3 regions of the Pseudoalteromonas sp. SW0106-04 genome follow, and region 2 is predicted to be linked to each of the others. Evidence: predicted binding sites of a transcription regulator. Region 2 holds the regulator's gene; each other region holds the start of a gene.
The links. The regulator LexA, encoded in region 2, represses DNA repair genes until DNA is damaged. The targets are predictions, from matches to a motif close to TACTGTATNNNNATACAGTA.
Positions count from the first base shown of each region.

Region 1: W04_RS16105 (SulA-like leucine-rich domain-containing protein) is a predicted target of LexA. The motif match lies at 6,097-6,116, and genes of this name have one in related genera.
Region 3: dinG (ATP-dependent DNA helicase DinG) is a predicted target of LexA. The motif match lies at 2,559-2,578, and genes of this name have one in related genera.

Region 1 covers NZ_BCAI01000016.1:61,559-72,663, reverse strand. Annotated here, with positions in the region: gene W04_RS16135 (MHYT domain-containing protein) at 1-3,203, opposite strand, end outside; gene W04_RS16130 (M48 family metallopeptidase) at 3,489-4,166, shown strand; tRNA gene W04_RS16125 (tRNA-Tyr) at 4,172-4,256, opposite strand; tRNA gene W04_RS16120 (tRNA-Tyr) at 4,281-4,365, opposite strand; gene W04_RS16115 (VC2046/SO_2500 family protein) at 4,478-4,987, shown strand; gene W04_RS16110 (YchJ family metal-binding protein) at 5,110-5,478, opposite strand; gene W04_RS16105 (SulA-like leucine-rich domain-containing protein) at 5,604-6,053, opposite strand; gene W04_RS16100 (NCS2 family permease) at 6,310-7,602, shown strand; gene W04_RS16090 (hypothetical protein) at 7,961-8,725, opposite strand; gene cysB (HTH-type transcriptional regulator CysB) at 9,057-10,034, shown strand; gene W04_RS16080 (L-serine ammonia-lyase) at 10,091-11,105, opposite strand, start outside.
Region 2 covers NZ_BCAI01000002.1:407,702-418,806, forward strand. Annotated here, with positions in the region: gene W04_RS04565 (response regulator) at 1-301, opposite strand, end outside; gene W04_RS04570 (lipid asymmetry maintenance protein MlaB) at 315-584, opposite strand; gene W04_RS04575 (SCO family protein) at 744-1,349, opposite strand; gene cyoE (heme o synthase) at 1,339-2,247, opposite strand; gene W04_RS04585 (heme A synthase) at 2,262-3,251, opposite strand; gene W04_RS04590 (hypothetical protein) at 3,262-3,765, opposite strand; gene W04_RS04595 (SURF1 family protein) at 3,752-4,486, opposite strand; gene W04_RS18685 (DUF2909 domain-containing protein) at 4,516-4,818, shown strand; gene W04_RS04600 (cytochrome c oxidase subunit 3) at 4,718-5,593, opposite strand; gene W04_RS04605 (cytochrome c oxidase assembly protein) at 5,613-6,155, opposite strand; gene ctaD (cytochrome c oxidase subunit I) at 6,155-7,729, opposite strand; gene coxB (cytochrome c oxidase subunit II) at 7,726-8,859, opposite strand; gene lexA (transcriptional repressor LexA) at 9,178-9,795, opposite strand; gene W04_RS04625 (HNH endonuclease family protein) at 10,015-10,764, shown strand; gene W04_RS04630 (STAS/SEC14 domain-containing protein) at 10,830-11,105, shown strand, end outside.
Region 3 covers NZ_BCAI01000009.1:168,372-179,476, forward strand. Annotated here, with positions in the region: gene W04_RS11875 (DNA polymerase II) at 142-2,442, opposite strand; gene dinG (ATP-dependent DNA helicase DinG) at 2,590-4,662, shown strand; gene W04_RS11885 (TSUP family transporter) at 4,663-5,439, shown strand; gene W04_RS11890 (primosomal replication protein) at 5,439-6,047, shown strand; gene W04_RS11895 (histone deacetylase) at 6,044-6,958, shown strand; gene W04_RS11900 (late competence development ComFB family protein) at 7,012-7,302, shown strand; gene rsmS (pleiotropic regulatory protein RsmS) at 7,274-7,435, shown strand; gene W04_RS11910 (7TM diverse intracellular signaling domain-containing protein) at 7,496-10,186, opposite strand; gene W04_RS11915 (TonB-dependent receptor) at 10,207-11,105, opposite strand, start outside.

The DNA of each region.
Region 1 (11,105 bases), on a different contig from region 2:
GGCGTTGCCGCAATAAGTTGTTCACTGTGTTCACTATCATATTCAAAGTTATCGCATAACTGCGCAACCTCTCGCAATAATTGCTTAAAGTCCTCATCGCTATGGTGACTTCTCACGACTTTGCTAGGCGCGTCAGTGTGGTTTTGCAGATATTGATAGAGCTCATCAATACAGCTGAATAGGGCAAACCGATGAGGGTCTTGAACCTGCTTTTGTCGTTCAATCGACTTTAACGTATCGGCTAATTTGGGCAGGGCTAGATTACCGGCTAATCCTTTTAATGTATGCACGTCAACAAGCTGATCGGCGCTGAGCTGATCATACTTACTCAGTGTTCGCAGCTGCTCATTGCGCTGCCTATAGAAGTGCTTTAGTTCCTTGAGGTAATGCGCTTTTGAACCCCATAGCTCCGCTCCTTGGGTTTCGTTGACCAGCTGTTGGCTGTCGTGGGCGGTGGCGTTAGTTTGTGCGAATACATGTGCAGCCAAATCGATATCGAGAACGCGGGCTATTTCCGTTAGTAAATCGCTCAGCACCACAGGTTTGCTGGCAAAGCCGTCCATTCCAGCGGCTTTAGCCGCTTCACGGTCACTGCCCATGACACTGGCCGTTAAAGCAATAACGGGCGTTGTAGCAACCTCGTTGTGCTGCTCATATTGACGCAATTGTCGGGTTGCTTGGAGACCATCACACTTGGGCATATGAATATCCATCAACACAATGTCATAACTATTACTTGTGGCCAGTTGCACTGCTTGCTCGCCGTCATCAGCTGCCTCAACTTGATGACCGAGTTTAGTTAGGCGTAGTTGCAGTAGCTCGCGGTTTTGCGGTACATCATCAGCCACCAGTATTCGCAATTTAGGCATTTCGCTAAGTGGGGTCAATGAGCTCTGCTCATTGACGTGCTCGCCCGCTACCTGTTTTAGGGGCAGGGTAAAGTAAAATGTACTGCCTTGGCCCAAGGTGCTGGTGACGCCTATATCCCCGCCCATAAGTTGTACGAGCTGGCGGCTAATGGTAGTGCCTAGACCGGTGCCGCCAAAACGCCGCGTGGTACTGTCGTCTGCTTGCTCGAAAGGATTGAAAATAGCACTCACCCGCTCGGGGGCGATACCAATGCCAGTATCAACCACCTCAAAATAGACACCTTGATTATCGCCGCGAACATTGATGGTGACACTGCCTTGCTCGGTAAATTTTACTGCGTTACCGATTAAGTTGACTAATACTTGACGTAAGCGCTGCGGATCGCCGCGATAGTGCTCACCGAGATTACTATCCATATTCAGGGCAACCGAGAGCTGCTTATGTTCAGCACTGTGATAAAAGCTGGAGACCACAGAGTCGACGAGAGCCAGCAAGTTAAAGGGCACTGACTCAATACTCACTTTACCTTGCTCAAGCTTGGCCGAGTCTAAAATATCATTGAGTAAATGCAATAAAGAGCGTGCAGATTGCAATACGTTGGTGAGTTGCTGACGCTGCTGTTTATTCAATGGGCTATCTAGCAGCACTTCAGAGAAGCCAATGATGGAGTTCATGGGCGTGCGTATTTCATGACTCATATTGGCTAAAAAGGCTTGCTTTGTCTCCGCCGCAGCTTCGGCTTTCTCTTTCGCTTTTACAAGCTCTTGCTCCATTTGTTGGCGCTCACTGATATCGACCAATACGCCTGCAATGAAAAGCTCTTCTCCTTCGGTATGCTCAAATGTTCCCTTATCAATCACCCATTTACGGCTGCCATCGCGACACTGTATTTGGTATTCAAAAGAATAGTGTTTTTTTCCTTGTGCAAGTGCGCTGTATATTTGCTCGCGCACATAGTCGCTATGCTGCGCAGAGATAAGCATGTCAAAGTTAACACTGCCGTCGATAAACTGCTGGTCATCATAGCCGGTTAATTGTTTTACGATGGGGCTAATGTAGAGCATGCTCCAATGCTTATCTAAACGGCAGCGAAAAGCCACGCCGGGCATATTAGTTAACAAAGTGCGATAATGACGCTCTTGTTGGGCAAGCTGATTTTGCATCGCCTTTTGTGCGCTCAAGTCAGTAATAAAACCTACAAACATGCGCTTTTGTCCGGGAATAGCGACTTCACCAACCCCCAGACGAATGGGGATCAGCGCGCCATTTTTATGTTCGGCGTTGACCTCACGTCCAGAACCAATAATGTTTTTAATGCCGGTACTTTGGTAGGCACTTAAGTAATTATCGTGTTGATTGGCGATCTCTTGTGGCATCAGCATTTTTACGTTTTCGCCAATCACTTCATCGCGATGATACCCGAGTATACGTTCAGCTCCGGCGTTGAAGCTCAGGACTTGGCCTTTCGCACTAATGGTAATAATGCCATCGACGGCGGTATTGAGGACCGCTTCAAGGCGTGATTGAGTGATAAGTTGTTGCTGAAGGGCCAAGCGATAGCGCATCACACTGTGCAATAAAGTAATGAGACCGCTGAGCAAGAGGCTTACAATAGCAATACTCAGAGCGAGATCGGTTACATGGCTATTATCGGTGAGCTGACTGTACACTGGGGATTGGGCCACAAATCGTGCCGCTTGCATCCCGGTATAATGCATGCCAGAGACTGCGCAGCCCATAACAATGGCGCTGAGAATACGATAACCGGTTTGCCCTAGAGTGCTGCGTCCTGTGGGTTGTAAATATAAATGAGCGGCTAGGCCGAGCCATGCGAGAATAACCGCCACTAATACAGAGACAACAAACCAAAGTGGGTCATAGCCTAGCATCGGCCCTAGGCGCATGGCGGCCATCCCCGTGTAATGCATAATCCCTATGCCAGCGCCCAACAGCAGGGCACTGAGCGCAAGCTTGGCTCGAGATAGATTGTTGGTACTGAGTAAATGGAACCCTAAGGCGGTGGCTAAAAAGACAGGGATGAATGACACCACCGTCACTGTGAAATCATAGTCGACGCTGACGCATAGGCTAAATGCCAGCATCCCGATAAAGTGCATGCTCCACACGCCAGCGGCAAAAGCGGCGGCACTTGCAGGCAGTGCCATGCGATAAAATGGGGAGTGGCGTTGTTGTTGAGCAAACTCCCTTAATTGCAGTGCAAAGAAAGATGTAAAAATAGCAATAGTGACCGAAAGTAACACTAAGGCCCAATCATAGCTGCCATTGACCAGCAATTCGGGAGCAGGGTCGGTGATAAAAAATTGAGAAAGCATAAAGTACTTCGATACTCCAACAACGGATGCCAAGTAGCAATCACAGCCTAGCACACTGAAAAACCACGTGTCGCGCACTAAAGTGAAAGCCCCTGTATCTTACAATAACACTGATTGTTCTATCAGCGCAGCGACGGCTGAGTTTATTTATTTATGAGTGCGCTGCAAGCTTACCCAAGGGCGTAATTACGGTATCATATTAGTAGCGCTGCAAAGGATGTACTTAATGTTAGCACAATGTTTGGCAAACTCTTTTAGTTCAAGTAATTACAACAAAGGTTTAATATGAGTAGGCAATATGATGTGCACTACAGCCGTCGACGAACGCTCGCTTTGGTGGTCAAAAATCAACAAGTGAGTGTGAAAGCGCCTTATGGGGCATGTCGTGATTTCATTGCAGACTTCGTTGAGAGCAAACAGGCGTGGATAAACAAACAATTACATAAGCAATCTGATATTGAAGCGGCTAGGTATAACCCTTGGCTACATCGTCGCATTATGCTTTTCGGTCAATTACGTGCAATAGAGGTAAGCGAGAGTTCACTTAAGCAGACAGATAACCAAACGATACACATCGTAATCAGTAAGCGAGTGAAGCATCGCCAGCGCTATTTTAATCAACAGCTATTGGCACTGATGCACGATGAATTATCTGATCACTTATCGGCCCGCATAATGCAGTGGCAAAAGGTGATGAATATCGCCGCTAACGGCATTAGCGTTAAAGTGTACAAGCGTCGTTGGGGCAGTTGCGATTCGCGCGGTGAGTTATGTTTTAATACCTTGTTGGCAGGAGCTCCGCATTGGGTTATTGACTATGTCATTGTTCACGAGCTGGCGCACCGGGTACATATGGATCACAGCCATCAATTTTGGGCACTGGTTAATGGCTACTACGAGCATACTGACCAAGCGCGATTATGGCTTAAAGAGAATGCACATCTGTTGGATTTTGTACGATAAGAAAGTGGTGGAGGGAGCTGGATTCGAACCAGCGAAGGCAATGCCGTCAGATTTACAGTCTGATCCCTTTGGCCGCTCGGGAACCCCTCCGATAGAATGATGTGTGTTGTTAAGTGGTGGAGGGAGCTGGATTCGAACCAGCGAAGGCAATGCCGTCAGATTTACAGTCTGATCCCTTTGGCCGCTCGGGAACCCCTCCTAAACAACGGCGGCGATAATAGCAAACTCAGTGTCCAAGTAAAGAAAAAAACTAAAGAAAGCTGAAAAAAGGCCGATAACTGCTTAGAAGTAATTCAGGTTGAATAAAGTTTATGCAAGTTAAGCCCATCATTCGTAACGAACTACAAATGGACTCGCAATTATGTCGCAGTGTCCATGAGGCCCGTCGTGGGGACTTTGCTTGGCTGTTAGCATCATTATCAGCAGATGCACTCGATTTTGCCCAGTTTCACCTTCCCAAATCGGAACTAGAATCTCACCAAGTGGATGAGCAGCAGTTGCGATTGCAATTAGGCGCTGCGCCTGCAAAACCAACGGCATTACCGGATTACCACATAGATAGAACTCAGCATGACAGGGCATTATTGGCGCAAAGCTCAATGACAACTCTGCGATTAAAAGAGTGTCTAACCCCCGAGCCTTTGGCAGTGCGAGACGACAAAACCTATGTTCCACTACCTATAATTGATAATTGCGATCCGAGCGTACAGGCAAAACATCATCGCCAATATGAGCCACTGAACGAGCCGCAAATGGATAGTGCAGCCTTTTACGATCAACTTGTGGATATGAATAAGTCCTCGTCTTTAGCACACGCGTAGTGGCCTGCGCATATCAGGGTGTAATAGTGGGTGCGAGCAGGGTGCAATAGCAGGTGCGAGCCAAGGGGTTCTTGTACTAATTAAGCGAATACCTAAAGCTGCCACTGGGCGGCGGCATCACATCAAGACATACAGCATTTTTTGAATTTATTGCCACTTAAGCATGGGCAGGGATCGTTGCGTTTAAGCTTTACGTCAGCGGCTTCAAACAACCGCCCGCTGTCGTATTTCCACTGGTGGTGGCGTTGAATGAACTGTGAACGTTCATGAATACAGTGAAGGGTGTCAGCAATGATGTAAAAAGCCTTAAATTCAACATAGGCCAAAGCATCGCCAGGCTCATAATCCATTATCTGTAAGCGCACAAAACGCGCAGCTTGGGCAAATTCAGCCACTTCCTCTCTGGGGTTTTGTTCTAGGGCTTTCTCTGAGCAGGTAAAACATAAGTAATCAATAGCTTGTTCACAAAATGCACTATAACGAGAGCGCATCAGGCTCTGGGCGTCGGGGGCATCAATAGCTCTACTTACAAACCGGCCGCAGCAATCAGCAAAAGGCTGCGGCAATCCACAATGGCACATCGCATTTTCTAACTACAAGGAATCACGCCACTATATTAGCAGACTTGTAACTGCGAGGGCACAGTTGTTTGTTCGCTGGCGTTATGCTCGGTAGTGAAACAGTAAAGCTGTGCTTTAGCTTGGTGGGTATTGAGTTGTAAGGCTTCGAGTTGCTGCTGTTTTAAAATATCCGTCCAGGTGATCACCGCCGCAAAACGGCCATTTTGCAGCGCACAATTAAGCATGTATTCCATATCAACAACATGTTTAGCCCGAATTACCAGCAATTTATTCGTGTCGATAGAGCAAGCGTCCAATAGGTGGCGGCTAGGCACATTGTCAGGGGCGACTAATAGCGTCCAGCCATTATTTTGATTGTAGCGATGAACGATTTTAAGCATCTCAAATGTTGCAGAGATCTCATCCTCAGTTTTTACGATATTGATCACATTAGGGTTATCTTGCTGATAGCTTTTAACATGACGAACACTTGCTGTATGTAACATAATTGCCTCGCTGTGGATTTTGTGAACCATATACAGTGTTTTATACAGTATATGTATACAGTAGTTTATACAGTTATTCAGTGCAAGTTTTTTTGTTTCTTTTTTAAACGTCTTGTTTGTTGCTTTAAACGCTTAGCGATACCGAAGAAGCTAAAGCTGTATTTCGGTGCCAATATTGCTGCGTAAACATGCGGTCATTTGTCCGCATTTATGCTAGTATCCGCCGCTTCTATTTTACGTATCACTGTTTACTCCTATGTTCGAAAGACTGTTCAAAATAAAATCGCATGGAAGCTCCGTTAAGCGCGAGGTTATCGCAGGACTCACGACCTTTATCACCATGGTGTACATCGTGTTTGTCAACCCGGCAATGCTAGCAGAGGCGGGAATGGACCAAGGGGCAGCATTTGTAGCGACCTGTATTGCTGCTGCTATCGGTTGCTTTATTATGGGTTTTTGGGCGAATTATCCGTTGGCATTAGCGCCAGGCATGGGCTTAAATGCATTTTTTACCTACGGCGTAGTATTAGGTATGGGTTACACCTGGCAGGCGGCTTTAGCGGCGGTGTTTATGTCGGGGTGTATTTTTTTAGCGTTGAGCCTATTTAAGGTCAGAGAATGGATAATCAATGCCATTCCACTGGTACTTAAGCGCGCTATTGCCACGGGGATTGGCGCTTTTCTGGCGCTCATTGCACTGAAAAACGCGGGTATTGTTGTTGCCAGTCCAGCCACGCTCGTTCAGATGGGTGATATTACCAGCAGTGGGCCTTTGCTCGCTATCCTGAGCTTTTTCGTAATAGCGGCGTTGTTGTATCGTGATATCAAAAGCGGCGTATTGATCAGTATTATGTTGGTTACAGGCATTGCGTTATCCCTGGGGCTGGTTGAATATCAAGGGGTGATCTCAGCGCCACCGTCCATCGCTCCTACCTTTATGCAATTAGATTTTGCCTCGGCGTTAGAGTTATCCATGCTCAGTGTCATTTTCGCATTCTTGTTTGTGGATTTGTTCGACACCTCAGGCACCTTAGTGGCGGTAACGCAAAAAGCGGGATTGGCCGATGAGCAAGGGCGTATGCCACGTTTGGGTCGAGCACTGAGTGCCGATAGTACGGCGACAATTGCTGGCTCCATGCTTGGCACCTCTACGACCACTTCCTACATTGAGTCGGTATCCGGTGTGTCAGTGGGTGGGCGTACAGGCTTAACAACTGTGGTGGTGGGCTGTTGCTTCCTACTGATGATGTTTTTTGCTCCTTTGGCAGCCATGGTTCCAGCTTATGCAACAGCGGGTGCGATTTTGTATGTCTCGGTGCTCATGCTGCAAAACCTTAAGCTGGTTGATTGGGATGATATGACAGATGCGATTCCAGTTGCTGTGGTGCTGTTGATGACGCCGTTAACTTTTTCCATTGCCCACGGCATTGCCCTTGGCTTTATCGCTTATACGGCGGTGAAATTAGTGTGTAATAAGGCGGCGGAGATTAGCTTGAGTGTGTGGATTCTAACAGTACTATTTTTGCTTAAGTTCATGTTTTTATCTTAGTAAGCAAGGTCATATATAACAGCTAAAAAGGCACAGCTATGACGCTGTGCCTTTATTTTTTGTATGAGCCAACGAGCTTCAAAAAACCAGTCTCTATTGTCACTTGTCGCTCCTTGACGTCGTACTTCGTAGTTGTACTTTAGCACACTCAGAAGCATGGCTAGCCCTGCGTACTGGCGCAGCATTATGGAGAGTTTGGTTTTGGGTGTTCGCACACACAGCTGGATGGTATGTATGGCTCAATGATTGAAGGTAGTGGGCAGATTTTGCGTAAGGTATTTACCCTGCATGGCCCGGTACAGGCAGCAGATAGGCGATGTTTGATATCGGCCTATCTGTTATAGCTTGATTTACGCTGTTACCACTTTTTCTTTGGCGCGAATAACACATCCAAATCGTCTTTTTCTTCCTCTTCGCGTTTTTTACGGGCGGAGGCGTTAGAGGCTTTCAACTCAGAGCTGATCTCGTTGAGATAATCCTCAAGCTGATTTTTCTTATTCGTGACATAGTCGTCGCTGTAATTCAGGGCGGTAATTGTGGCATACGCCTTTTCGAAATACTGCCGTGCCGAGCCAACCATATTAGCGTTTCTTGCAGCCACGCCGCGCTTAATTTGGCTTTCAATATTTATCTTTAATTGCAGGCGCTCAAAGGTTTTGTCTTCTTGCATAAACACAGGGGTATCGATTTTGCCCTTGCTGTGTTCAGAGCGCATGATGGTGCGCAGCTTCTTTATTCCCTGTATCAATGAAATAAGCTGTTTATCATGATCGGGAAGAACAAAGTTCTCGCCCATATTGGCGCTCTCATCAACGCCACTGGTTAAGCGAGTTTTTGCATCATTAAGCCGAGATTTAAGCTCTTTCGAGGAGGGTGACAACTCAACCATGGCGGCAAGCGCATCGTGAATTCGACGATAAAGAATCATCATCACATTATTAGATAACGGGATATTGACACTGTTGACCAGCACTTCTTCCGTCTCTTCTATTATTTTTTTCTGCTTTGCGAGCTCTTGGCGGCGCTGAGCTTCTTGCTTTTCTTTATGCTGTTGCACTGCACTTACCCAAACCGCAATAACGATAAGCGCGACAATTAACATAATAATGATAGAGACTATCATACCCCGATTCTCTTACTCATTGAGTTGCCCAATTACCACCCATCTTAACCGAAAGAACCTAGGTTGGGGTAGTAATACACGTTAAATTCATGAAATAACATTAAATAAAATAAGAGTATAGGAGAACATCGCAGCCTTGAACATAAATCAACAGTACCGAGACATAATTAAATGTGCTAGCCTAGCTAATTGCAATAGCTAAAATGTATAAGAAGATGGGCTCAAGGTGTTGATTTGCCTTCCCATTCACCAGGAAGATTAGGGTCTAGGCCACTGCGTATAACGCCTGGTGCAATCGCAAGTAAAATAATAATAGAAAGTAACAACGACCATGAAACTACAGCAGCTAAAGTATATTGTTGAGGTGCTTAATCATAACCTCAATGTATCCGCCACAGCGGAGAGTCTTTATACTTCGCAGCCCGGTATCTCCAAACAAGTACGTATGTTGGAAGACGAATTAGGGGTGCAAATTTTTGGACGCAGTGGTAAGCACCTGACGCACGTAACCAGTGCCGGTAAAGACATTATCAATATTGCTCGTGAGATTCTCTCCAAAGTCGAGGGAATTAAGGCTGTAGCCAATGAGCATACCTTGCCAGACCAAGGTAAACTTAATATTGCCACCACCCACACTCAAGCGCGTTATGCTTTGCCGGAAGTCATTCAAGGCTTTATGAAAAAGTACCCGGCGGTTTCATTGCATATGCATCAAGGTACGCCGCAGCAAATCTCTGATGCAGCGGCACGTGGAGATGCTGATTTTGCTATTGCAACAGAAGCCTTACACTTGTATTCCGACTTAGTGATGTTGCCTTGCTATCACTGGAATCGCAGTATTGTGGTGGCGAAAACTCACCCGCTGGCGCAAAAAGCCGATAACCTTAGTATTGCTGATGTTGCTGAGTTTCCGCTGATCACTTATGTGTTTGGCTTTACGGGTCGCTCAGAACTAGACAAAGCGTTCAATGCTCAGGGGTTAGAGCCCCATATAGTCTTCACCGCCACCGATGCGGACGTTATAAAAACCTATGTACGTTTAGGTTTGGGCGTCGGGGTGGTCGCCTCGATGGCTGTTGATGAAATCACCGATAAAGATTTAGTGTGCATTGATGCCAGCCACTTATTTGAGGCTAGCACGACCAAAATCGGCTTCCGTAAAGGAACGTTTTTGCGTGGCTACATGTATGACTTCATTGAGCGTTTCGCGCCGCACTTGACCAAAGATCGGGTTGAAAAAGCCTGCTTATTACGTAATCAAGATGACGTCGATGCGATGTTTGAAAGCATTGAGTTGCCAGTGCGCTAAGTGATCAGTGATATGATATGAAAAAAGGCGCCTGTTGGCGCCTTTCTTTTGTGCGATTAACACTCAATGATGTTTACCGCCAGACCGCCTCGAGCGGTTTCTTTGTATTTGGTTTTCATATCATTGCCGGTGTCCCACATGGTTTTAATCACTTTATCCAAGGAGACCTTTTGCTCACCGCTGCCGCGCATGGCTAGGCGTGAGGCATTAATGGCTTTAATCGCACCCATGGCGTTGCGCTCTATGCAAGGCACTTGCACAAGGCCGCCCACAGGATCGCAGGTGAGACCGAGGTTATGCTCCATGCCGATTTCAGCTGCATTTTCTACATGCACTACGTTACCGCCCATGATTTCCGTTAAGGCGCCCGCAGCCATTGAACAGGCCACGCCCACTTCGCCCTGACAACCCACTTCGGCCCCGGAGATAGAAGCATTCTTTTTATACAAGATACCAATTGCTGCTGCGGTCAGCAGGTAGCGCGTGGCGATATCGCGATCCACCTCTTTGATAAAGGTGTGGTAATACATGAGTACTGCCGGCAGGATACCTGCGGCGCCGTTGGTGGGGGCAGTGACTACTCGACCCCCAGCGGCGTTTTCTTCGTTCACGGCAAGAGCGAATAGGTCAACCCAATCCATGGCTCTAAGTGGGTCGTTATTGTTCTCAACATTTAACTTTAAATATAAGCTTGGTGCGCGACGACGCACCTTCAGACCGCCTGGCAGAATGCCCTCAGTACGCATGCCGCGTTCAGTACAGGCTTTCATCACCTGCCAAATATGAAATAACTCATCTTTGATATCAGCTTCGTCGCGCAAGGTCTTCTCATTGGCCATCATTAGGCTTGAGACGCTCAGGCCGGATTCCTTACAAAGCTCTAGCAGTTGCTGTGCGTTATCGAACGGGTAGGGGGCAGGATTTTGCTCACGGATATCCAGCGCAGCCTGCTTTTCCTTATCAAAGTCCTCGTCGCTGACGATAAAGCCGCCACCAATAGAGTAATACACTTGCGAGGCAATGCGCTCATCACCCTTAAAGGCAATAATCTCCATGGCATTAGAGTGCTTG
Region 2 (11,105 bases):
AGCCGGTGGCCCCCGCAGCCTTGCCCTCAGACTTTTTATCTAGCCCGGATTCGGTCGTAAGCATAAGCAAAGGAGTAAATTTGTAATCACCCAAGGTTCTTAGCTCTCGAATCAAGGTGATGCCATCCATAACCGGCATATTGACGTCTGAAATTACGGCATCGAACTTATCCTTTTTGGCGATCGCTAACGCTTCGCTGCCATCTTTCGCTTCAGTGACTTCATAACCTGCCTTTTTCAAGGTAAAGCTCACCATTTGACGCATTGAAGCTGAGTCATCCACGGCTAGAATCTTCGTCATACCCACCCCTAATTTAGTTTCCATTTAGCGCTAAATAATTGGCTACACCCAAGCTTTGACAAGCGTTTACGAGCGCTTCACTCGAGCCTTCCCATGTAATGCTGTGATCGCCAAGTTGTAATGCCTTTTGTAACGCACACAAAAGCTGAATACAGGCAGTATCGGCGCGAGTTACATCGCCCATATCCAAACATAGATCACTGCCCTGCTGGAGCTGCTTCAGTAGCTCTGCCTGTAAATTCTCAACTTGTGAAATGGTTAATTCGTTAGGCAATCTAAACATAAATTATGCTTGAGCATTTAACATTTCTCATATCAAAAGCTTAGACCTAGTTAGTTAGATTGCCAGCGAATTTTGTAAAAAAATCTTTAAATAAATAGAGAGTTAGGTGAATTGGCTGCCTATGTATAGACAACCGAAGGGAGACACGCTGATCCTGGCTCAGCCACCGTAGTAGCTGAGTATAGATTTAAGGTCCTTGATCATAGTGTCTGTATTAATCGTTGGTACACTGCCAGCTTTAAATTCAGGTTTGAAGATAGCCCGTATTTTCCCATGCGGATCGACCAGTGCCACTGAGGCACTGTGGTCCACTAAATAGTCTCCTGTTTGCTCTTCAGTCACTGCATAAATTAGCCCTAAATTCTGGACAAAGGGGTAAAGCGCCTTGTGCGGTCCCGACACGGCCTGATAATTAGGATTAAAGTAATTAATATACTGTAGACGCTTTTGTGCAGTATCGCGATTAGGGTCTACTGATATAAACCAAACGTTTACATCTTCAATGGCAAGCTTTTTTTCTACCTGCCGGAGCTTTGCCAAGGTCATGGGGCACACATCAGGGCAACTGGTGTAACCTAAAAACAGCAAATCCCACTGCGATTTTAAGTCATCAACGCCGACATCGTTGCCGTGTTGATTCTGTAGCTTAAATGGCTTCACGACTTTGGCTGGCTCATACACCAGCGCATCAACCTCTAATGCCGGCTTTGAACACCCTTGTAGCAGAACAGAAAATAGTGCGACCGCGCCTAATTTACGCCACATAAAACATCCACTTATCTATAAATAATGCGACAAAGAGTACCATTAAATGCACAATTGAAAACTTAAAAACGGCCATTGCACTGCGATGATCCTGTTCGCGCTTTAAACGCCAGGCGTAGGCGATAAATACACCATTAAGAATAACTGCTGATAACAAGTAAAATAGCCCTGACATACCAATTAAATAGGGCAAGATGCATACTAAGGCGAGAATCACGGTATACGCTAATACACATGTTTTACAAAAATCGATACCGTGCGTCACAGGTAGCATAGGCACATTCGCTCGGCGATAATCTGCCTCTCTAGCAATAGCTAAAGCCCAAAAATGCGGGGGGGTCCAAGTAAAAATGATCATCACCAAGAGCCATGGTGCAGCAGCAAGTTGTCCCGTTTCACTAACCCAACCAAGCAAAGGAGGCATCGCCCCTGCAAGCCCACCAATAACAATATTTTGAGGCGTTGCCCGCTTTAGAAATAATGTATATACAACTGCGTAACCCACCAGTGCCATCAGCGTTAAAATGGCACACAACCAGTTAGCAGCGCTAACCAAAGCAGCAAACCCAAGCCCACCAATCAGTGCTGCAAACATAAAGCCATTGCGCTCACTCACTCTGCCACGGGCCACAGGGCGATGGCGGGTGCGAGCCATTTTCATATCAATTTCTCTATCCACAATATGGTTAATCACCGCTGCGGCTGCTGATAATAAGCCGATACCCAGTAAGCTCACTGCTTGCAATAACCAACTACGCCCCATGTCGGGAGCTAAAGCTACGCCAACCCAAGCGGTTAATACCAACATCAGCACAACCTTCGCTTTGCACATGGCTAAATAATCGCGCCATGTGGTGTCTTTACTATCTCCGTACTGCCAATAAATCGCTTTGCTCATAGCCTGCTCCCTTATTAACTTTTTGATTTTTGTAGATAACACAACCGCACTAAGGTCAGTAATAGCAATAGCGCCATCAAGTTATGGGCAAGTGCCACATTTAACGGAATACTCATCTGCACTAACGCGATACCTAAACTTATTTGCGCCACTAAGGCCGCCACAACCCAGCCACACGCCTGTTTAATCATCTGTGATTGCGCACTGCGAAAGACCTGCCACATGGCACTGAGCAACACCACGGCGGTAATGAGTGCGCCAAAGCGATGCAATAGATGAATAGACATACGCGATTCGAACGACAACACCCCAAATTCATAATTACTGTGCTCGGTAGGTAGCTGGAAAACACTACTGAGTGAAAACGCCTCACTGCCCGCACACATCGGGAAACCAATACAATGTGTGGCTGCATAATTTGCCGCGAGCCATCCCCCTAAGGCAATCTGTATCACCACCACAACTAACGCGGACAGGCTCCAACCTAGACTTGCTCGCGCTCCGGGGTCGCCACCAAATACGGGCTGAGAATGGGTTCGTAGGTAAAGTAACCACAATAAGCTAGCAATGGAAAAGCCACCAAGGAGATGCCCCATCACCACTAAAGGTTGTAAATTCATGGTCACCGTCCACATGCCCAGTAAGGCTTGGAAAATAACCAGTAACAACAACACCATTGGTAAACGCAACGGGACATGAGGTAACTTTGCATGGCGTAATGCATACACCGCTAAAGCTAGGATCAATAAGCCTAGGCCGCCGGCAAAATAGCGATGCACCATCTCTTTGAGGGCTTTACCTTGATCTACCTGCGCACCAGGAAAGTGCTGCTGCACTTTTTGTATTTCATGGGCTTGATCGGGTACGGTGAGAAAGCCATAACAACCGGGCCAGTCCGGGCACCCAAGCCCTGCGTCACTTAAACGTGTATAAGCGCCCAACCCCACCACCAACACTGCGAGAATGGCAGTGCATAACACCAGAGTTTTATAATTTTTTGTCATACTGGCCTCATTAGCTGCTGCGAGAATAGTTAAGTAGTTTTTTAATGTCTTTTAGTAACCCTTTGTGGATAAGCCGGTTTTGCTGCTCCTGCTCAGCATAGTCATATTCCAATACCACCAAACCATGGCGATCTATCAAGTACAGATGACCTGCTTTTAATGCACTGGGCACTGAATCCACATGCAACACCTCGGGCACCTCACCGCTGCGTGGTCTCTCCCCTAATACTGCCATGCGCACCTTACTTTGGTTTTTCCCAAGCGCCACATAGAGCGACTGCATGTCTTGCCACTGAGCTTGGCAAGGGTCACAATCAGCTTGATTTACTAGCGCGATAGTCCAAGGCGACACGGGGTACTGGCCCCACTGTTCAAGTTCCACCTGCTCACTCATTAAGGTGCCGTTATTACTGGTACTTGCTGGTAGCCAGCCACTTTTAAGAACGGCAATAGCCGCAACAACGGGAATAATGAAACAAGCAATAAAAATCACTAATGGTTTACGATTTGTCATACCCTCTCCTTGCACGCCAAAAGGCGGTAAGCGCAATCAATAACGCCGCTAAGGCGATGAGAAACCACTGCCATGCATAGGCTATATGCTTTTCTGCAGGCATGGTCACAGGCTGGTAATGTGGCTCGGTAGCAACTAACTTCGAAGGCGTTTGCGCATACGCCATAAAATTATAAACGGGGACTCTCGCTTGATTCGCGATTTGTGTTATATCGATTTGCTGTACACGCTTGGGCCAACCCATTGATGGTGAGCTTTGCGCCAAGGTAATTGACCCTAACGGGCCTTCTTTAATGAGCACATCATCAAGCGTTATCTGTGTCGGTAGCTGCAACTGAGGCAGTTGCTCACGTGTTGTTGGCGCAACAATGAAACCAAGGTTGACCAGTAGCCACCGACTAGCTCCTTGAGGCATAACCAGCACCAATACGTCGTAGCCAACACGGCCTTGATAAACCTGGTTATCAAGCAACCAGTAGTGCTGTAGCACACGACCAGACACTGCCGTTTGCATACCTGTGGCATCAACATCTGAATTGATCAGGCGCTGAGCTTGGGTAAAAGGAATGCGCCCTTTACTGGCCCATTGCTGCAATAGCTGCTCACGCTCTTGCTTTTGCTCAGCACGATCCAACTGCCAGAAACCCAAGCCTACACAAGTACTTACTACTAACACGACAATGCTACTCCACAAAAATGCGCTAAGCTTATGAGTATTCACTCGCACACCAATTAGAGGAAAACTGCACTGTGCTTATAAAAATTATTATTGTTGCGCTGCTACTTTTTGTCATATACACCTTATTCCGTGCCATGTTGGCTATGCTGAAGTCTGACTCCAAGGTGCCGATGTCGCACTACTTAGGCAAACGTGTTGCCTTGTGCGCCATCGTCCTGATTATTATTTTGCTCGCACAGCAAGCTGGCTTGCTGCGCTTTAACCCTTCTCCGATCACAACACATACACAAATACGAATAGACACAACCACACCACATCAACAAAGTGCCAATACCAAGCCGCAGCCTGAAATGCGAAGTGCTTTTCACTGCTAAAGTGGCCTTTGATTACGCGAATGAGTACCACGGTCAGCATGATCGCCCCTAAGGTGACATGCATACCATGGAAGCCTGTGAGCAAGAAGAAGGTATTGCCATAAATACCCGAGTCTAACTTAAGGCCTAGATCCTGATATGCGTGAATGTATTCTTCACCTTGAAGAAACAGAAATACCGCGCCGAGTATCACCGTCAGGGCAAGAAATACCGTAAGCTGTTTACGGTTGTCTTTCTCAATTGCAGTATGCGCAAACTGTAAAGTCACCGAAGAAACTAGCAAAATAATGGTATTAATTAGCGGCAAACCTTGCCATCCCATAGCCTGAGTTGTATCACCGCCTGGTGTTAACTCTAGCGGCCACGAGGCGCTAAATTCAGGCCATAACACTTCGTTGGTCATCAAGTTATTACCCTCACCACCAAGCCAAGGTACAGCCAACATACGGGCATAAAATAGCGCCCCAAAAAAAGCGCCAAAGAACATGACTTCTGAGAAAATGAACCAGCTCATTCCTTGTTTAAAAGAACGATCCATTTGCGCCGAATACAAACCACTTTGTGACTCATTAATCACATTGCGAAACCATCCCACCAGCATGTACACCAGCACCGCAATACCAGCAATAAGCCAATAGGTACCAGAGCCACCGCCTTGCTCTAACTGCATAACGCTAAGACCCGCGCCCACAGCGATAAAAAACAACGCAACAGCCCCCACTATCGGCCAGGGGCTTTGCTCCGGAACATAATATTTTTCGTATTGATTACTCATTTCGTTAACCTCGCTCGGTTTATCGCGCTTGCGCTGCGAGTAAGTCTTGTCGCTTAGCGCTGATATCAAAGAGGGTGTAAGACAGCGTTAATTCCTCATACTCCTGCGGCAACGCAGGGTCGACATAAAAGCGCAATTGGTATTCAAGCCGTTCATTGGCTTGTAGCGGCTGCTGATCAAAGCAAAAACACGCCAATTTATGTAAATACTTGGCTGCGAGCCCTGGAGAAACAGATGGAATAGCCTGCATGACTCGCGGCTCGCCACTGGTATTCGCTGCGGCAAATGTCACCACTGTCATTGCCCCGGGTTTCACCACCACTTCTTGCTTTTGTGCTAACACTTCAAAGGGGGCACCACTTTGCGCATGGGTTGTAAAGCTCACCGTCACTTCGCGAGAGTCATCCACATGCTCACTTTGCTGCGCCTGTTCGAGTGAGGGCTTACCATTAAGCCCTGTTACTTCGCAGAACACGTCGTAAAGCGGCACCAAAGCAAAGGCGAACGCAAACATGCCAATGACACTGATGACTAGTTTCTTTAATAACGGTGCGTGGTTCATTACTGCACCTTAGGTGGCGTTTCAAAGGTGTGGTAGGGTGCCGGAGATGCCACCTCCCACTCCAAGCCTTCTGCGCCATCCCACACTTTTGCTGGTGCTTGCTCTCCAGCCTTGATGCACTTGAACACCACGGCAACGAACAACAGTTGAGAGAGTCCAAAGGCGAAACCACCAATACTGATAATGGCGTTAAAATCAGCAAACTGCAGCGCATAGTCTGGAATACGTCGTGGCATACCCGCCAAACCGACAAAATGCATAGGGAAAAACAGCACATTAACGCTGACTAACGACAGCCAGAAATGCCATTTCGCTAACGTGGTGCTATACATGTGCCCAGTCCATTTTGGTAGCCAGTAATAAGCAGCGGCCATAATCGAGAACACCGCCCCTGTCACTAAAACATAGTGGAAGTGCGCCACCACGAAGTAGGTGTCATGGTATTGGAAATCCACTGGGGTAATTGCCAACATCAAGCCCGAGAAGCCCCCGAGGGTAAACAACACAATAAAGGCGATAGCAAACATCATTGGTATTTCAAAACTGATGGCACCGCGCCACATGGTGGCTACCCAGTTAAATACTTTTACTCCCGTTGGCACCGATATCAACATGGTCGAGTACATAAAGAACAATTCCCCGGCCAGTGGCATACCGGTGGTAAACATATGGTGGGCCCACACCACAAAAGACAGCAAGGCGATGGAGGCCGTGGCGTATACCATAGACGAATAGCCAAACAGTTTTTTGCGTGAAAAGGTAGGAACTATGGTGGAGATAATGCCAAACGCTGGCAAAATCATAATGTACACTTCCGGGTGACCAAAGAACCAAAAGATATGCTGGAACATCACAGGGTCGCCACCACCGGCGGCATTGAAGAAGTCAGTGCCAAAATACTTATCAGTGAGCACCATGGTCACCGCCCCCGCCAACACCGGCATCACTGCAATTAATAAAAAGGCAGTGATCAACCAGGTCCACACGAACAGCGGTAATTTCATCCACTTCATCCCTGGAGCACGCATATTAACGATGGTCACAATGACATTAATGGCCCCCATGATGGAGCTAATCCCCATAATGTGAATGGCAAATACAAACAGGGCAGTATTGTCGTTGCTGTAGGTGGTCGATAAGGGCGCATAAAAGGTCCACCCAAAGGCCGGACCGCCGCCTTCCATAAACAGCGACAGCAATAAGATGGCAAAAGCGAATGGCAGAATCCAAAAACTCCAGTTGTTCATTCGCGGCAAAGCCATATCTGGCGCGCCAATCATCATGGGAATCATCCAGTTAGCTAAGCCCGTAAAGGCAGGCATCACGGCGCCGAATACCATAATCAAACCATGTACTGTGGTCATTTGGTTGAAAAAATGAGGGTCAACCAGCTGAAGTCCAGGTTGGAATAGCTCGGCTCGGATCACCATTGCCATGGCGCCACCGGTTAAAAACATCAACAACGAAAATAATAAGTACAAGGTGCCGATGTCTTTGTGGTTAGTAGTAAAAAGCCAGCGTTTTATTCCGGTTGCAGGCCCGTGATGTTCATGTGTTGCAGCTGCTGTACTCATTGTTCCTCCCCATCAATATAGGCCTGAATCACGCTTGGTTGAACGATGTCACCGGTTTCATTACCAAAGGCATTGCGTTGGTAAGTAACCACCGCAGCCAACTCTTTAAGCGTAAGTTGACCGACAAATGCCTGCATCGCAGTCCCTGGCTTACCGTGTACCACAATATCGATATGGTCGTTAATATCGCCGGTGGCTATTGGACTGCCTTTAATGGCGGGGAAGACTCCAGGTAAACCAAGCCCCGTAGGCTGGTGACAGGCTGCACAGCGAGTGATATACACTTGCTCGCCCGATGCCATAAGCTCATCTTCTGAGAGGATTTGTTCTAGCAGCTCAGCATCAGCCTGCGCCTGAGCTTGCTTCGCTTGTTTCTGCTCTGCCAGCCAAGCGTCAAACTCTTCAGGGGGTTTTGCTTCTACGACCACCGGCATAAAGCCGTGGTCTTTGCCGCATAACTCGGCGCACTGGCCGCGATACGTACCCGGTTCGTTTACGCGCGTCCAAGCTTCGTTGATAAACCCAGGGTTAGCGTCTTTCTTTACTGCAAAATCGGGCACCCACCAAGAGTGAATGACGTCATCCGAGGTCATTAAAAAACGTACTTTTTGATTAGTGGGAATGACCAAGGGTTTATCTACTTCGAGGAGGTAATTGTCGCCCTTATTTTGCGCATTTTTGATTTGCTCTTGAGGCGTTGACAGCAGTGAGTAAAAGCCCACATCGTGGCCCATATACTCGTAGTGCCATTTCCATTGTGAACCAGTCACCTTAATGGTGATATCGGCCTTTGATGTATCCTCCATAGCAATCAGGGTTTTGGTGGCCGGAACAGCCATGGCTATGAGAATAACAAATGGAATCGCTGTCCAAAGTATTTCTACTTTGGTGCTTTCATGAAAGGTAGCGGGGGTGACCCCTTTTGACTTGCGGTGTTTGAGCAGCGCCCAAAACATCACCGCGAAAACAACTACACCAATCACACAGCATATAATAAATATGGTCATGTGTAGTTGGTAAACATTTTCGCTAATGTCAGTTACCCCTTGGCGCAAGTTGTACTTGCTATTCGCGGACACCAATTGAGGGAATAACAGACATAGCAACATGAGGGAGCTCAGCTTCTTCATGTGTACCATCTCCTTATTGTTGCGCAATGCAAGGAAGAGGCGGTTACAGCTTAATACCCAATCTTCGTTATTATTATGCTTTTACCAGTCGACAACTTTGACCCTAAATAAACTGTTGAAAAACCGACCAGCAAAGCCTGTAATATAACCAATTAGTCAAAGATTGAGCTAATAGCAAGTTAATACACTATTTTTGTTTACGTTTTATTAATAAATTAACAGGGAGATTCAAACTGTTAGAAAGCGCTGTGGCTAAGGAGGGAACGTGGGGAAAGCCCCTAATAACCGACCTATTAGAGGCAAAATAAGTAAATTTAATTACATCCAGTCGGCGTTTCGGATCACACCTACAGCTAAGCCTTCAATATTAAAGGATTCGTTTTCTAAATCGACTTCAATGGGTGTGAATTCTTCATTCTCTGCATGCAGCAGAACCTTACGCCCAGCTTTTTCTAAGCGCTTCACGGTGACATCTTCATCAACCCGCGCGACCACCACTTGGCCGTTTTCAGCCACCTGAGTGCGATGTACCGCTAATAAGTCGCCATCCATGATGCCGATGTCTTTCATACTCATGCCATTTACGCGCAGCAAGTAATCTGCAGCAGGCTTGAACAGCAGTGGGTCTATCTGGCAGTGACTCTCTATATGCTGTTGGGCAAGAATAGGCTCGCCCGCAGCAACGCGGCCAATTAAAGGCAGGCCCAATTGTTCGGGTTCTTCTTCCTCGACCAATTGAATACCTCGACTCGCGCCAGGCTTCATTTTAATTACGCCTTTCTTAGCTAACGCCTTAAGATGTTCTTCTGCGGCGTTAGCACTGCGAAACCCTAGTGTTTGTGCAATTTCTGCACGCGTCGGCGGCATGCCGGTATCTTTAATAAAGACTTTAATCAGCTCAAGAATTTGCGATTGGCGTTTAGTTAATGGGCGCATACAACTGGGTTTCCATACAGTACATTTAACTGTGAGTATATACAGTTAAATGAAAATCGCAAATAAAATCAGGGAATTTGCTGTCCGTTGCAACCTTAATTAATACAACTTCGCTTTTGTTCACATGCAACCTCACCTCACACTCATAAAGTGATAAGTGACGAATGCGCGACAATGCTTTAAAGTAGCGCTGTTTTAGTCATATTATTAAGCAGTTAGATGACTCGCCAAGGTGTATTTTCAGCGTTCCTTTTATTTATTTCGGCACTGACGATAGGTGCGTGCAAAGCCGATATGGTCAAGATGTCGCGCAGCGGCCTTTGTCACCCTGAAGACTCTGCTCATTATCAACGCACTCAATCTTTCACTCCCTATGCGAACTTAGAAAGCTGTTTAGCTGACGGTGGACGTTTACCAAAGAACTACACTAAACAAACATCAGAAAATAGTTATCATCGGGATAACTGGCCACATTGGTTAGACATCGATCACGACTGCCAAGACGCCCGTGCTGAAGTGCTGATTGCCCAATCACACACTAATGTAAGCTACACCACCCAGGCGCGCTGCACCGTCACCAGCGGTCAGTGGCATGACCCTTATTCGGGGCAGATACTACGCAATGACGATGACTTAGATATAGACCATATTGTGCCGCTTAAATTTGCCTATGAACACGGTGCTGCCACTTGGAGTCGTTCGCAAAAGGCACAATTTGCCAACGATATGGAGAATTTGCTTGCTGTTGATGATGGCCTAAATCGTAGCAAAGGCGCAAAAGGTCCTTGGCAATGGTTGCCGCCGCATCAAGATTATCGTTGTCAGTACATTCAGCGCTTTAATTACATTATGAGCAAGTATGACCTTCGCTACTCGCAAAACGAAAAAGACCAAGTTCAGAGTTTGCTGCAAAACTGCGTGGGTGAAACTTTAAACCTCAGCGCACTGCCCTCAACCGTGCACCAATAACCAACCGTTTGAAAGTAAATATTCTATATTGATAGAGCATCCAATGAACTCGTTGGCGAGGATATATGCTCAATATCACTATAAACGAAACACACAATACTGCCCTACTCGAACCACAAGGCCAGCTGACAGCAGAAGACTTTGCAGCAGCAGTGCGTATTATCGACCCTTACATTGAACAGCATGCAAAGCTACATGCCCTCATTATTGCTACTGAACACTTTCCGGGGTGGGACTCATTTGCCGCGTTACTCTCTCATCTGCAATTTGTGCGTGACCATCATCAAAAGGTGAACAAAGTAGCCATTGCCACCAATTCGTTGCTTGGTGACTTTGCCCAG
Region 3 (11,105 bases), on a different contig from region 2:
AATTATGGAATTATCGGTCAACACCAAATTAACAAAACAACTATATCTATAACAAATAACGCTTAATAAATATAAAATCCCAACACTTAGATCAAAAAAAGGAACAATGGGGATGCTTTTGTAAACAAAGGGGTTTTTAGATTAAATTAATGTGAATTGACTATCTAGAGGGCAGTGAAGCGATACATCGCACACATCAGCAATATCATCGATGATGGGTTTTAGCTGTTTCTCAAGGTAATGTGCTAAGTCCAGTGGCCTACTGCTAGGGGTGCAGCGAGGACCATCAACTGTTATAACGTACTCAACCCAATCACCTTTAGCGTAACTTTGAGTACTATTTCGTGCAGCTTTCACATGAGGGGGGGTTGCTTTGGTGTATTCATCAGGGTTTTTACCTAAGCGTTTCGCATAAGTTAAAAGCTGATCATTGTCCCCTTTCTGTAAAGTGTTAACATAACTATCAATGATATGTTGCAGATTTGCACCAGTGAATAACCCTTGAAACAGTTCACCTTGAAACTTTCTCGCCAGTGGCGTCCAGTCGCTACGCACCGACTCCATGCCTTTAAAAACGAGCTCGCGGTGCTTCTGGACCAATAAACCGGTGTAACGTTTCTTCGTTCCCACGTCTTTATGCCTTGCCTTGGGCATAAAAAAAGGTCGATATAGGCTTTCGTATTCAAGCTCCAAATAACTAGGTATTCCATAGCTTTGTTCAAGTGTTTGTCGCCAACGGTCGTTAATTTTTGTCACTAACTCTTTGGCTAACGTATGACTTTGTTCGTCACTAAGCTCTTCGGGTAGTGCGATAAAGGTAGAGTCGGTATCGCCATAAATCACATCAACGCCGTATTCAATCAGCCACTGTCGCGTTGTTTGCATAATATCGTGCCCGCGCAGGGTAATCGAGCTGGCTAATCTTGGGTCATAAAAGCGACAGCCTTTTGAGCCAAGCACGCCGTATAGGCTGTTCATGATAATCTTGATGGCCTGCTGAAGATGAGGGTCACGGTGCTTTTTGGCTTCTTGACGGGCCTGTGCGAGGCTGGCAACCAAATCAGGAAGATGATGTTTGCTGCGAGAAAAAAATGCCTCATGATACCCAGCAATTGCGTCATCAGGAGCATTGAGCCCTTCTATTAAGCCCATGGGATCGATACAAAAGGTACGAATAATACTCGGATAAAGGCTTTTAAAGTCAAGAACTGCAACATTTTGATAAAGACCGGGCACCGAGTCCATCACATAACCGCCTGGGCTGTCGAAGGTCAATCCATGATCGCCTAAATTAGGAGCCACATAACCACTGCGATGTAACAATGGCAAATAAAGGTTGGTGAACGCCGCCACCGACCCTCCTAGCCGTTCCAATGGCAGCCCTGTAAGCTGGGTCCGCACAATAGCAAAGTCGACCAATTCAAGACGAGCAAAGATGGCTAATACAAGCTCACAGTCTTTTAAGTTATATTCAGCAAGTTGCAGTTTATCTTCGTTGAAAAGCCGGGAAATCTCGGAAACTTTGTCTTTATTTCCGATAAGCTTTCGCTCGCCAAGGATTTCGTGGGCAACATTATCAAGCGCAAAGCTGGGGTAGTAATATGTGGCGTTTTTAAGCATATCAATGCCATCAAGTACAGCGCGCCCGGGAACTATAAGCTTAGCGACTTTTCCTCCGCGCCACACAACCGCCTCGTTATTGCGTCCTAAATTAAGACGAATACCCAATTGTTGAGCGCGATAGCACAGCAGCTGAAAGTCAAAGTCGACCACATTCCAACCAACGATCACATCAGGGTCTATATGGTGTATGTGCTCTTGTAACCGCACGAGCAAAGCGGCCTCATCCTCAACATACTCAAGCCACGGACGCTCTTCGGTGCTACGCCCAACCATCAGCACCTTTTTAAACCGTTCACTTACCAAGCCAACACTGTAAAGCACACCATCGCCACTGCATTCAATATCCAGCGATAAAACCCGCAAAGTGGGCCGGTAGTGGGGATGGCTTTTAAACCGCGCTTGGACTAAGGAGCCATTAGCACTGAAGGTGCCGTCTACCCAAACGCCGCCGCGAATAAATCGCTCCATTAAGAAACGGTCGTGCGCGCGGATATCATCTTCGTATAACGTAATCCCCTGCTCTTTAAGCTGTTCTCGCGCCGCATAAAACTGATTCAAGTGCGTAAAATAACACCCTGCCATGGGTTTACCGGCAAAAGAGTGCAGCGTTACTGCGCGGATATCACAAGGTAAGTTAGCGGCTTGGAGTAATTTTATCACTCGCTGCTGCTGCGATTGGGCAACGAAAAATACCGCAGACTCAGCGACAGCTTGTGCTTTAACTGGGCCGTTGTCTGTGGCCAGCCAAAAGACATGACTGATACCATCGCTCAGTTGCCGTGTTTGCGCGGAAAGGATAAACCCTGCTATTGGAGCCAACCGAATACCTATAGAAGTGAGTAAATACAGCGCGTTGTTTTCTATGTCTTGCCCAAGCATCACAACATAAGTGAATTGTCACTTGAGTCATATGCAGCCACACTCTAAAATGGTCGCACTGTAAATATATACATAAGTTGATACACCATGCTATCCGATCCGCTGAAAAAAACAATCCGAAACGCTCATCAGCGGATAGCTTCAAGCATGGACGATTATCGCCCTCGTGCTAGCCAAAACTACTTGGTCGCAGAAATAGCAAAAACACTCGCTGGTGAATACGACAAAAAGCAGCGCATTTGCGTGGTCGAAGCGGGTACCGGAACCGGCAAATCTTTGGCATATTGCTTAGGTGCCCTACCACTGGCACTCAAACGTAATAAAAAGCTGGTGATTGCAACCGCTACAGTGGCCTTGCAAGAGCAGCTGCTCTATAAAGAGTTACCCTTTTTTGCCCAGCACAGCGGTCTTACTTTTAGTTATGATTTGGTCAAAGGCCGGGGACGCTATATCTGTGCCCATAAGCTCCATAACGCCGTCAATGGCGAGCAAGAGCAACTCGCGTTGATGCCCACTTTAAGCTCTCCTTTGAGTGACATGGAGCAAAAATGCCTGCATCAGCTGCATGATGCTTACCAAAACAAACAGTGGCAAGGTGACCGAGACTCATGGGCCGACGTGATCCCAGATCGCGTATGGCACCTTATTGCCTGTGATAAGCATGCCTGCCAACGGCAGATGAAAGCACACCAAACCTGCCCTTTCCATCTTGCGCGGCAAAAAATAGCGCAAATGGATGTGTTAGTGGCCAACCACAGTCTATTGTTAGCCGATTTGGAGCTCGGCGGTGGCGTGATTTTGCCGGAGCCAGAGAACTGTATTTATGTGATTGATGAAGCGCACCACTTACCGCATATCACTCGCGACTTTTCATCTGCAGCAGCCACCTTAAAAGGGACTCAGGATTGGCTCGAGAAACTACTCAAATTCAGCGGCAAAATGGCGCAAACCATTTTTAGCGCCAGCGCATCAGGTAGCCAGTTTAAACTCAATGATGCCCTTGATGATGTGGCCAGAGGCATGAAAGCCGTGCTGAGTATGCTTGATAGTGCAGACTTTCAATACACCGAAGACGACACCTATCGTTTCTCACACGGAGTGCTGCCGCAACAGCTCACAGTGCAAGCCAAAGATATCAGTGAAGCCAGTAAAACGGCGCTACGCACCCTCAACAAGATGCACGAAGCGCTCAGTAGTGACGTAAATGATGGCGATGTGAAGCCGTTTATTGCTGACCCTATTTTAGCTGAAAGTGGGCAATATATAGCCCGTTTAGAAACGCTACAAAAGCTGTGGCAAAGTTATGCTAAAGAAAGCGAAAGCGTTCCCCATGCCAGGTGGATAAAGCGCATGGAGTATAAAAACCACCATGACTACCTCCTGAGTGACTGCCCTATTGAAGTGGGGTTTTACCTCAAAGATAAATTATGGCGCGAGTGTGCAGGAGCGGTATTGTGCTCGGCCACGCTCAGCGCCTTGGGCTCCTTTGAACATTTTGCCCATGAAAGCGGGCTACGCTCAGAGCAAGGAGTTAAGTTTATCAAGGTGCCCTCACCGTTTGATTACCCCAATCAAGCGCAGCTGCATATTCCCAAAACCGAGTGTGAGCCAACCGACAAAGCGTTTAGCGATTACCTTGCCAAAGCATTGCCCAATACCCTAGATAAATCCAAAGCCAATCTGGTGTTGTTTGCTTCCTATTGGCAAATGCACCATGTCGCCGAACGTTTGCGTAAACAAGGGTGGGACATTTTAATGCAAGGCGAGCTATCTCGGGATACACTGATCCGACGCCATAAGCGCCGTATTGATGATGCCCAAGGCAGTGTGCTGTTCGGCACCCAAAGTTTGTCTGAAGGCCTCGATTTGCCAGGCGATTACCTGACTAATCTAGTGATCACAAAAATCCCGTTTGCGGTGCCCACCTCACCGATTGAAGAAGCGCAAGCAGAGTTTGTAGAGCAAAAAGGAGGCAACCCATTTTTATCCATTACCGTACCGGACGCCGCCAAGAAATTAGTACAAAGCTGTGGTAGACTGCTGCGCAAAGAAAGAGACAGTGGTGTGATTACCATTTTCGACCGTCGCTTAATCACCAAGCGTTATGGTAAAGCCATGCTCGATACCTTGCCGCCCTTTAAACGAAAAATAGATTATTAGATGTTTGAACTAGCTCTCGACCCATCGACTTGGGCCATTTTATGCGCCGTAGCCCTTGCTGCAGGCTTTATAGATGCTATCGCCGGCGGCGGCGGTATGTTAACCGTACCGGCCCTACTTACTGCCGGATTACCCCCGCATTTAACTCTAGGGACTAACAAGTTAGCGGCCAGTTTTGGCTCACTGACAGCCAGTGTCACCTATTACCGTAAACGTTTGTTCGACCCTAAGTTCTGGGCTGCGTCAATTCTCGCCACCGCTATCGGCGCTACCCTAGGCACCTTATTGGTCGATAGTATGAGCACCGAGTTTCTAAACAAACTCATTCCTGTGGTGATCATCGCCGTCGCTATCTACTCCTTATTTGGCAAGCTCAGTCCACAGCAAAGTAACGATTTACCGCTGCTTTCTGGCGCTATGCGCATAAAACAGTGGCTCCAAGGCTTGGCCTTAGGCTTTTTCGATGGCATGGCTGGCCCAGGCACGGGCACATTCTGGACCGCGTCAAATAGCCTCCTTTATAAAATGAGCCTGCTGATCAATTGCGGTTTAGCCCGCTCAATGAATTTTGTCAGTAACTTTATTTCGCTGATCACCTTTGTAGCCCTTGGTCATGTTAACTTCTTACTCGGCGCTACCATGGGGTTATTCTTGATGTTAGGGGCCTGGCTGGGGGCTCATTCAGCTATTCGCTTCGGCTCAAAAATGATCCGCCCGGTATTTAACACCGTTGTTATTGTGTTAGCACTGAAACTCGTCTATGAGGCTTATTTGTAATGAGCTCTGGCCATGCATTAGCGCGATTACAGCAGCAACTGGAGCGTCTGCGCAGCGATGCTGAACAGTTTGATAAAGCCAATTGGTTTGCTAAAAATCGTTTTATGCAATCCAAACATGCATTGTTCGATCGCAGTGTGTTTAATAGCAAAAGTATGCTGCTCGTTGATTACGTTGATGAAGTGCAAACGCAACTTGAAAGACTAACGAGAAGCCTTGAGCATCAAGGTCGTCATCAATATGGTTTCGCTCTCACGCATATTACCGAGCAAATAGAAGCCATCGTCAAAGTGCTTAAAGCAACCTCTGTGTGGGCGAAAGAAAATACACCTACGGCGAGGGCAAAAAAGTATCAAAAAGCGGTGAAAAAAATTATTCAGCCAACCAATGAGCTTTATCAAGAGCTGGCTAAAAATCACGAATTTGAACGTCGCTTGGGGCATATGATTGACGACCGCAAACAACAGATGCATGGCGCTGATGCCACCACCGTTGCTAAGTTAAATCAGGAAGTCTTAGCGCTGCACGCACGCTTAGGACGCTGCCGTAAGGCCATTAGCGCCTGTGAAGAAAAAATACAATTAGCAGAGAAACAAGCGATACGATGAAATTATTTTATCACCCTATCTACTCTCAGCTCGACCTACCTGCTCACCATCGTTTTCCAATCAGTAAATATCAACAACTCTTCGACATGCTGTGCGCACACCCAGAACTCAAATCAGGTTTTACTATTAGTTGCGCCGAACCTATCTCGGTGAGCACGTTAGAGCTTGCTCATGATGCTGACTATGTTCATCAGTTCATCACTGGCACGTTGGCGAATAAAGCGCAAAAACGCATCGGCTTTAGCCACAGCGACGCATTGGTAGAGCGCACCCTACAATCAGTTGGCAACACTTTGGGCGCAGCCCAAGCGGCACTTAAAGACGGGGCCGCGATGAACTTAGCGGGCGGTTACCACCATGCCTTTGGCAACTATGGCAGTGGCTTTTGTATTTTTAATGATGCTATCACTGCAGCCCGATATTTGTATCAAGCAGGGCTCATTGATAACGCCCTCATTATTGATTTAGATGTTCACCAAGGTGATGGCAGCGCCGCTATCGCTGAAAGGGACGACGCCATTACAACCTTGTCATTGCATGGTGAGCGTAACTTTCCACGCATCAAGCAAAGCTCAGACTACGACTTTGCTCTGCCTTTGCATTGCGACGACCGTGTTTACTTGGAGACACTCACACAAGCGCTAAAGTTAACGCAGCGTCTGCATCGCCCGGATATTATTTTCTATAATGCCGGGGCCGATGTACACAGCGATGACGAGTTAGGAACCCTAAGCTTAAGCTTGGCCGGTGTCGGCGCCCGTGATGCTCAGGTGCTTACTCATGCAAAGCACCATGAAATCCCAATTTGCACCATGCTTGGCGGCGGATATCAACGCAATGTAGAGCAGCTTGTCAAAGTGCATTGGCAACTTTTAAAGCAATTTCATCAGTGCTTTATATTGGACAGTTAGGTAACCTGAGCTATGCTAATTAAGATGGTATAGTTACGGGAAAACAGTGAGTTATGAAACTACATGACGACGTCCACAATTATTACGAAAAGTTGGTATTAGAGGAAATCGATCGCCAACAATTGCAGCATATGTATGACAGCGATACACTAGCGGACCTATGTTGTACGGTGCTCAATCAACTTCCACCCCGCTATATTCGCTTTGATGTTGACATGGCATTTTACCTATCCACAGCTGAAGCTGAGCAAATGCAGGAGAAGGTTGAGGCCGCCATAAAAGTAGCCTTAAGCCTAATCGCAAAGCGAGGAAGTCATGCCCAAACCCGAGAACAATCTCGATAACGCACCAGAAGAAGTAAAATTAGCCGTAGACCTAATCATGCTGTTGGAACAAAACGACATTGAACCAAGTACCGCGCTCGCGGCACTGGAAATTGTGCGCCAAGATATGCAAAGGCGATTACAATCAGACTGAGTCGTTTAATCTAAACTGCGCCACCCGTCCTCGCTTGCTTTACCTTGAAAAAGCGACCCATTAACATAAGTTCGGGTCGCGCTTAAGCGCATCGTGCTCAAGCTTAGCCAGCTCTGCGATGAGGCCATCAATTAATCCCATAGCCTGTTCTGGGTGCTCACTTTTTAATATCTTATCCGCTTGCTCCGCTAACGCTTGAAGCTGCTCGAAACCAAACATTGCAGCGCTTCCTTTAAGGGCATGAACCGACTTACCAAGCCCGATCAGGTCCCCATATCTGGATTGGTTTTCTAGCTGCACCCGCTGCTCAGCCAATCCTGATACATAGTCATCGCGAAGAGCCTGCATATCCGACTCAGGTAAATCAATATCAACAAATTGCTCCGGCAGTGCGAGATAGTGGGCAATCTTTTTAGCAAACTGTTCTCTGTCGATGGGTTTGCCAAGGTGATCCGCAAATCCAAGCTTTAAATATCGCTCAATTTCATGGCTCATGGTATTCGCCGTGAGTGCTATCACCGGCGTAGTGCATCCCGTCGCTTGCAAAAACGACAGTGCTTGCTCGCCATCCATAATCGGCATTTGGATATCCATCAACACTAGGTCGAAGTCTCTTTCCAACGCCTGAGTGACAGCTAACTGCCCGTTTTCGACCCAAGTCACCTGCAATCCCATGCGCTCCAATATACGCTGCAGCAATTTAGCATTATCACGGTTATCCTCTGCCAACAGTACATGGCCATGCAGCTCACTTTGAGCGATACAATCCTCACTATGCTCATCTGCATTGAGCGCTTTGCTGTAGCTCTCTAACCATTGCGTTTGCTCAGTTGTTTTAAGCGCTAAGTCGACAGTAAAAGCGGTGCCCTGCCCCTGAATACTCTGCACGTCAATATCGCCGCCGAGTTTGCGCGCCAAGCTCTTTGATATATTTAGGCCCAACCCAGTGCCACCATATTTACGTGACGTGGAAGAGTCCGCCTGATAGAAGGCTTCAAATAGCTGAAACTGTTCTTGCTCACTCATGCCAATACCGGTGTCTTTTACGGTGATAATAAGGCGCTCATCCTTTGCTGCAACATCAATATTAATGCTGCCAACACTGGTAAACTTTAAGGCATTGGCGGTTAAATTTAACAGTATTTGTCGTAACCGAGTGGCGTCGGTGTAGATATAGTCCGGCAATGGAAAGTGGTAATGCAACGAAAATCCCAAACCTTTATCGCGAATTTGCTTACCAAGAATAGACTCCACTTGGCCTATGGCGCTAAATAAGTGCGTTTTCGCGCTTTCGACCTCAAGACGGTTGGCTTCTATTTTCGACATGTCGAGAATATCATTGAGTAAACCAAGCACATGGCGGGCGTTTTGTGCAATCACATGGGTCGCTTGGCTTTGCTCATTCGCTTTTACATCCCCTAATAACAGCCCTTCGGCGTAACCAATGATAGAGGTCATAGGAGTGCGGATCTCATGGCTCATGTTCGCCAAAAAGCGAGTTTTTGCTTCGCTGGCATCCCGTAGCTCAACCGTTAACGCCTGCAACTCCCCCGTACGCTCTTGCACTTTTGCTTCAAGATTTTTAGTTAATTCAACATTGGCATCATTAATCAGTCTAAACTTGTCGGCCACGGCAAAAGCGAGTAACAACGCATCCAACGCTGTACCGATTAAACCAAGGTGATACAAATTAATATTGACCGAAGGCAATAGCCCAAGATTAGTTAAGTTGCCCACCATATTTGGTAGCGCCATACACATGTAAGCCAACACAAAATAACGGGCTGGTTTGTAGCCTTGCATTATTCGTCTAATACCAATGTAAAGCCCTAAACACAGCGCTATCGCGGTCGCGAATGTGGCCCAAATAAACCCAGCTCCGGGGGAGATTACACTTATTGGCAAACCAATTAACGACACCCATGAGAAGATTAACGCTCCTCGGGCAAACCGTGGGTGGGTCTCATTAAGCTTGAGCAGGTGGATGTAAAATAGGGTATTAGCCAAAGGTGTTAGAATAAAGCCAAACCAGTGCAGAGCGGTCAAGTCGATGGTAAAAAGCTGGCTCGGAATATGAAAGAAGTGACTCCATGCAAACACCCAGGCGGCAGTAAAAAATGCATAGTAAAGATGGGTTTTGTCTTTCGAACCTAGATAAATCAATAAGTTATAGAGCCCCAGTACAATACCCACACTGAAACACAGCATCATGATGAGGTTTTCCCAAATCGCTTGCTGCTGATAGTCACCCGGCGTAGATAGCTTTATCTTGGGTGGGGTATAAAATGCCGCGCTATGAAACTCAGTCACGATAATTACCGACTCATCTACCGGCAGGGTGAGTGTTTTCCCATAGTGAAAAGCAAATTCATACTGACCGCGCTCACCGCTTTGATAAAGCGTGCTTCCTGATTGCGTAAATACCTGCGTATTAATGACAGATACCACGCTATTGTAGGGGGCATACACCCACTGCTGCTGCGCAGACTGATTGGTAACCTTGTAGACGCTAACGTAACGCCCACCAAATAACTGCGGACGCTCTACTTTAGGCTGCTGTTCGAGCCAGCTAAGTAACTGTTTTTTTGATGTCGGTAATTGAGCTGTTTCGCTGATGCGGTAGTAATGGGGTGGCACGTCAAAATCCACGGAGTTCTGTGTTACCACCACGTGCTGCAAACTCGCCGAATGTGTCTGGGCACTTATCAGCAACAGTAACCCCATCAATACCTGTATTAAGTGCCTCGTCACAACAACCTCAAGGATCTATCTTAAAAATGGAAGGTTACATCCAAACCTACACGCCGGCCCTCGCCCTTGAAGTCTTCATACATTCCTAGAAACTCGCTGAGATCGAACTTTAAATGGCTGTAGTGTGTATCAAACAGATTTTTTGCCCATAACCTTGCTTGCCATTGCTGGTAATCGGCCACAATATGCGCATCCCACAGCGTATAATCGCCTTGAGACGCAATAGGGTTTTCGTTTTGATCAAAATAATAATCTGATTGGTAATCAAATGACACCCCCGCCCTCATATCGACGTTGGTCCATGCCCACGAGTAAGCGAGTGCGCCATTGATATTCCACTTAGAGGTGAATGGCAACCTATGGTCCGTCAAGGTGTTGCCTAGGGGATCTGTATATTGCTCAAACTCTGCATTAGGAATATAACCAAGTGCCAAGTGTGCACGCCAGGGCCCTTTAGGGCGATAGTACATTGCCAGCTCTGCTCCGCTAATACGCGAACTAGCGACATTTTCTAACAGTTGCAAAGGCGGCTGCTGAGGGTTAGCTGAAGCTTGATTCATGAAGACTTGTTGGTCATCGTACTGATAGTAAAAAATAGCCCCATCAAAACCAAACCCTGAGCGCATTACTGGCGTTTTAAACCCTACCTCATGGGCACTAAGCTGCTCTGGTCCATAATTAGCCTGTTGCGCCTGCTCTGGCGTAGATAAGAAACCGCCATTGTAGCCCCCGCTCTTGTGGCCGTCTGAATAACGGTAATAATAAAGGTTATCACGGCTATCATTATAGTGTAGCGCCAGCTCCGTAGAAACGCCGTCATCATCTTGCTCTCCACTGACTTGGTAATAATCAATGGTGACACCGCCTTGAGGGTCTGCGGCAATCGGCACATTGAGTGTGGAAACTGAATCATACTCGA